2 regions of the Alteromonas macleodii ATCC 27126 genome follow, and region 2 is predicted to be linked to the other one. Evidence: predicted binding sites of a transcription regulator. Region 2 holds the regulator's gene; the other holds the start of a gene.

Region 1 (3,217 bases), 2.0 Mb from region 2:
GCCGTATCGGTAAAAGGCGACAAGGATCCAGGTTACGGCTCTACCAGTAAAATGATTTCAGAATCTGCCCTTTGCTTGTGCAAAGACGTTAGTTTATCTGGTGGTTTCTTCACACCTGCGGCAGCACTTGGTAACAAGCTTATCCGCCGTTTAGAAGAAAAAGCAGGCTTAACGTTTGCTATCGAGAAATAACGATTCAAAAAACGAAGGCTGAACACAAATTGCGTTCAGCCTTTTCTCTCTGCGCTAGGTGTTATTGTTGTTTTTTAAGCGAGTACCGCTTTTAATGCTTTAACGCACGCGTCAGTTTCTTCAGGTGTCCCTACGCTAATGCGTGACCATGAGTCGTACCCAGGCCACGTACGCCCTACGACCTTTATACCTTGAGCTTTCATCTTTTCTGCAAATTTGTCGTGCGGCATGCCCGTATCTATGTAAATAAAATTCCCTTGTGGATTTGGCGCAAACGGCTGCTTTAACTCTTTAGCTACTTTTACTAACTTTTCACGCTCAGTTTTAATGCGTGAGCGCATCGTGTCTAAGTTCTCATGGTCATCCATACTCGCCATACCCGCTACTAATGCTAAGTAGTTCACACCACCCATGCGCAGCATACCGCCCATTGTTTTAGCTTGCTCAGCAGGCATGATGGCGTAACCGAGACGCTGGCCCGCCATGGCGTGAATCTTAGAAAAAGTGCGGCAAATCACCACATTGTAGCCTTCAGCTACTAGCTTCGATTGCACATTAGCGGGGTAAGCATCAGACATTTCAATGTAGGCTTCGTCAATGAAGACTTGCGCTTTCTTCGATACGCGTTTAGCAAAAGCGGTAAGCTTCTCTGCATCTACCATGCTACCTGTCGGGTTATTTGGATTGCATACATACACGGCGGTAGTATCTTCGGTTACCGCTGCTTCAATGGCATCCAGATCAAAGGTCATATCATTGGCTAGCGGCACGTAGGTCACATCTGCCCCCATGAACTCAGCGCCCCGTGGTACGCCTTCGTAGGTTGCCATAGACGTAACCAGCTTGTTGCCGTTTTTGGTGATCCAGTCAGCATAGCCAAACAGAATAGGTGAAGAGCCGTTTGTGATAACGATTTGATCAGCAGATACGCCTTCTTGCTTAGCAATTTTTTGCGCTAACACTTCCACCGTAGCGTCGGTATAACGCGCTAGGTTTAATAGCTCGCTTTGCATTGCCTTTGCCGCTTTTTTCGAGGGCCCAAAAGCATTTTCATTCGACGATAGGCGAATAAGACCATCGTTTACATTAGGTGTAGCGGATGGAAAGTGTTCAGTTTGCATACCTGCGGCACGAAGGTCGCCCATAATACTGTCAACGCTGGTCGTTAGCGCTACTGCTCCTGCACCTAATCCCACTGACTTTAACCAATTACGGCGTGAAGAATTCACGGTGCTTTGTTGCTCATTTTTATTCATATTTCGCTCTGCCTTCCGTCTACATTCACTTTAGACTAAAGGCTTAATTTTGAACGCGCAATAGCATAAAGCCCCTAACCCATTGACATTAATGCACTTTTTACGTGCATATGGCGCACTAAAATTGACAACATACGAAGTTTTAATGCGTTAAGCCGTAACATTGCGGTGCAGCCTTATTTTGTGTTTTTTGGCGTTTGCGATGAATGACATTTTTTTTGATGTTAAAGGCGTAGCACTCTCTCTCTATTGGTTCTCCGCGCTTGAAGCCTGCCTTTTAAACGACTGTGTAATCCATCTATATAAATAAAAAGTAAAAATTACGACGAAACATTCATCGATTACCCAGTGTGCAAAACAGGAATTAAATATGGCTAAGGACCACGGCAACCAAATTAAAAACGACGATACTTACGAAGCCCTTCGCGAGGAAGGCTATAGCAAAGAGAAGTCGGCGCGCATTGCCAATGCGCAAGCCAATAGCGAACAAACGCCTTCTAAAGATGGTGGAAAAGGCAAAAAGTACGAGGATCGCACTAAAGAGGAACTGTATCAAAAGGCCAAGGAAGTCGGCATTGAAGGTCGCTCTAACATGAGCAAAGACGAATTAATTGATGCGTTACGCAATCATTAGTGGCGGATAGACCGCCACATACAAAAACTGGTCACTGTGGCGGTGATGATTACGTTTTATCAGACACGCATAATTTGTGCATTTCGTGGCAAACCTCAACTTCAAGTAAAGATATACCGCCTCAACAGTAGGCGACTAGCTCTTCGCCCGCCCAATGCATGACAATATTTCATGATAAAATGAAAATAAGTCATTTTTATTCATAGTTAAATCAATGTATAACGTGTTCATAGCTTTTACAGCAGTCTCACTACTCGGTTTAACTTTAGGAATAGAAGCGCATTCTCATGAACAACAACGTGAACACAGATTTCTCTTTTACTATTAACAGCGTTCAGTTTAATGAAGATTATCGCCCTTCAGACAACACACGCATCACCACCAACTTCGCCAATTTAGCTCGTGGTCAACGCCGCAAAGAAAATTTGCGCGATGCACTAAGCATGATAAACAACCGCTTCAATGCACTGGCTAGCTGGGATAATGAAAGTGGCGATCGCTATGCTGTCGAACTTGAAATTGTGTCGGTAGATATCGACGTTGAGGGTAACGGCAACACATTCCCAACTATCGAAATCTTACAAACCAATATAATTGACAAAAAAACGGGTAAACGCACTCAAGGTATTGTAGGAAACAACTTCTCGTCTTATGTTCGCGATTATGACTTTAGCGTTCGTCTATCTAATCACAATCGTGGCCAGTCTTCGTTCAGTGTCCCTACCGATTTTGGTGATCTGCACGGAAAGTTGTTTAAGTATTTCGTTAATTCAGAAGCCTATAAAGCACATTTTTCAAAGCTGCCGGTCATTTGTTTAAGCGTTTCCGACAATAAGACCTACCGTCGAACAGAAAATCAGCACCCCGTTTTAGGTGTTGAATATCAGCCTAATGAATCATCACTAACTGAACAGTATTTCAAGAAGATGGGCTTAAACGTGCGCTATTTCATGCCACCAAACAGTGCTGCTCCTTTTGCATTTTATTTCTTTGGTGATTTGTTAAACGACTACACCAATTTAGAACTTATCAGCACTATTGCTACGATGGAGACCTTCCAGAAAATTTATCGCCCTGAGATTTATAACGCTAACGCCCAGGCAGGTTTAAGCTACAAACCAAACTTGAAAAATAG
Region 2 (3,217 bases):
GGTTGGGCACCTTATGGCGATAATGATGAAAGAGCCGTCTTTGTTAGCGATACAAGTAGTTACGAATCATCTATTCAGATTTTATCGGTAGATAAAGAGGATAACTTTGCGATAAGTGCTGAGGTTGGCGAAGATGTCTATAACTATAGCAAACCGGTCGTTACAGACTACAACAATGACGGTGTGGGTGAGTTACTAATAGGGGCACTGGATTATAGTTCGTCGTTTAATGTCGTGAGACTTACAGATAACGCTATTCAGTGGACACTGAACAATAATCAGAATAGTGAAATTTCGTTTATTGAAGCCATTGACGTAAATAACGATAGTTACGCCGATGCAGTTATTATTGAGAACAATCGACTTAAAGCGTTTGATATCGAGAATCAGGTGCTTATCGACTCAATCATTAACGATTTTTCAATTAATGCGCTTGCTGCCTCTGAAAAAGACGGTGTGCATTATTTTGCTGTTGGGGGCTATAGTTCGCTCAAGCTCTATAAAATGCAGGATGGTGAATTTGTTGGATTGAATGAATTGGAAACCAATTGTGACCAATTGCTCACGGTAAATTTTGATAGTGATAGCGAACTTGAATTTGCGTGTTTAAATAGAAACTACAACACCATCAATGTTTATGACGTGGCGAGCGATGCATTAGAACTCAAAGACGCTATAGCACCGTCATTCTACCCTCAGTATATAGCGGCTGTTCCAACGACGTCGTCTAATCAGTCGATTCTCGCTATCTACCAGCCTAACGAGAATGACTATTCGTACAATTATTATGACAGCATCGCATATCGCGTGGTTGAGGTTGATAATAAAGGCAATGTGGTGTGGCAAAGCCCTGGACTTGGGCTCGATAATGTTGAAGGCATGCGCACACGTCAAAATAGTGATGGGGAGCTGGAGTTACAAATTAGTAACCCGAACATGGCTCTTCTCGTAAAATAAGAGGAAAGCACTTGTCGTAGGCTATTGCAGATCGCAAAAGACGCGGCAAGTGCTTGTTATTTAGTTTTAGGTGTATATACTTACAGGAACTGTATGAACAGACAGGTCTTTTATGCGCCCACTCACAGCTCGACAAACCGAAGTTTTAGAACTTATTAAAACAACCATGTTAGAAACGGGAATGCCGCCTACTCGTGCGGAAATAGCCCGTCAGCTTGGCTTTCGTTCTGCTAATGCAGCAGAGGAACATTTGAAAGCATTGGCGCGTAAAGGCGTGATTGAAATTTTGCCTGGTACGTCTCGTGGCATTAAGCTCAATATCCCTCTTGATAACGACGCACAAGAAGAAGAAGGCCTACCGTTAATTGGGCGTGTTGCAGCCGGTGAGCCGATCTTGGCGCAAGAGCATGTTGAATCGCACTACAAAGTCGATCCTGCACTGTTTCAACCCCATGCCGACTTTTTGCTACGCGTTAACGGTATGAGCATGAAAGACATTGGTATTTTAGACGGTGATCTTCTCGCTGTTCATCGCACCACTGATGTACACAACGGTCAGGTGGTTGTGGCGCGTGTCGATGAAGACGTCACCGTAAAGCGTCTAGAGAAACGCGGGCGTGAAGTATTGCTTCATGCTGAGAATGATGAGTTTGCACCAATAAAAGTTGATTTGGCGACTGAACATTTTGCGATAGAAGGCATTGCGGTGGGTGTGATCAGAAACGCTGACTGGATGTAGTATTTTAGCTTGTTTGTATAAAAGCGGCGCGTTAGCCGCTTTTTTTATGTCTTTTGTTCCTGTTTTTTTCTTCAATCTGCCAACTTAGGTTTTATCCTGCCCAGCAAACCTGTTGGTTTTCTGCGCGCTTATTTTTATCATTACTCACGTTATTCTTTCTATGAATGCTTCAAGTATTTTCCATTTTTTATTTTGAATTTTGTTTGAAATCGACATTGAGTAATCGATTACTTATTGATTTCTTAACTAGTTAGTCGAGCATTTACTTTAACCCCGTGTTCAAAATGCCTGTTTGATTCCAAGGGCATCTCACAGCAATGGCTTTCTCTTTTTGCACGTGAAATCCCCCGCGACCATTTTAGTAAATGATTAAAAATTAACCACTTCGTTAAATTTTTAATAGAAAAGACTAGACGGCACGACATTATTGCGCAATTCTTATACAGAGATTAACAAAATAATAACAATGACTCTAAATTTGTTTTACAAGTTGAGGTTATGGGTCAATCGTTCGCAAACCATTTGGTAGGGCATCGCGCAAATTAATCAGCGTCTTTGACCACGCCATTACGGAGGTGCTGAGTGAAACAACTAACGACCGTTTTCGCAAAATGGTGTTCTAGTATACCAATTTTGCTTTTTTCCCCTTTGCTTTTTGCGCAAGAAGCAAGCGAAGAAGCCTCTTCGCTTAATTTGAGACGCGGTGCTACCGACATCAGTGGGCAGGTATACGACCTCCATATGTTGATGTTCTTCATTTGTGTAGGTATCGCGGTTGTAGTTTTTGGCGTGATGTTCGCCTCAATGTATCTACATAGAAAGTCCCGTGGCGCCAAGCCAGCGAATTTTCACGAAAACGTGAAGGTCGAAATTGCTTGGACCGTTATTCCTTTCCTTATTCTTATCTTCATGGCGGTACCCGCAGCGAATACTCTAATTGCTATGGAAGACACGTCTGAGCCTGACATGACGGTGTTAGTAACAGGCTCTCAATGGAAATGGCATTACAAGTACATGGATAGCGATGTAGAGTTTTATTCTTTACTCGCCACTCAGCGCGAGCAAATAGAGAACAAATTCCAGAAAACAGATAACTACCTGCTGGAAGTTGACCGTCCCTTGGTTATTCCTACTGGGAAAAAAGTACGCTTTCTTATTACCTCTGACGACGTTATCCACTCTTGGTGGGTTCCTGACTTTGCCGTGAAAAAAGATGCCAACCCCGGCTTTATTAACGAGTCTTGGGCCAAGGTGAATGAGCCGGGTATTTATCGCGGACAATGCGCAGAGCTTTGTGGTAAAGACCATGGCTATATGCCGGTTGTGGTAATTGCTAAAGAACCCGCCGAGTTTGAAAAGTGGATGGGCGAACAAGAAGAGATTGTTCGTAAAGCAAAAGAAGAAGAGCAGCGTCTACTTTCTATGAATATGTCTATGGATGAACTGATGAAAGAGGGCGAGCGAGTATACAACGCAACGTGCGCTGCTTGCCATATGCCAAATGGTGAAGGTTTACCTGGC

What was found. The regulator LexA, encoded in region 2, represses DNA repair genes until DNA is damaged. The targets are predictions, from matches to a motif close to TACTGTATNNNNATACAGTA.
Region 1: MASE_RS10855 (DUF7218 family protein) is a predicted target of LexA. The motif match lies at 1,745-1,764, and genes of this name have one in related genera.

Annotation. Positions count from the first base shown of each region.
Region 1 covers NC_018632.1:2,538,961-2,542,177, forward strand. Annotated here, with positions in the region: gene MASE_RS10845 (saccharopine dehydrogenase family protein) at 1-192, shown strand, start outside; gene MASE_RS10850 (pyridoxal phosphate-dependent aminotransferase) at 267-1,448, opposite strand; gene MASE_RS10855 (DUF7218 family protein) at 1,819-2,082, shown strand; gene MASE_RS10860 (DUF1852 domain-containing protein) at 2,382-3,217, shown strand, end outside.
Region 2 covers NC_018632.1:4,538,204-4,541,420, reverse strand. Annotated here, with positions in the region: gene MASE_RS19325 (COG1470 family protein) at 1-957, shown strand, start outside; gene lexA (transcriptional repressor LexA) at 1,070-1,696, shown strand; gene coxB (cytochrome c oxidase subunit II) at 2,279-3,217, shown strand, end outside.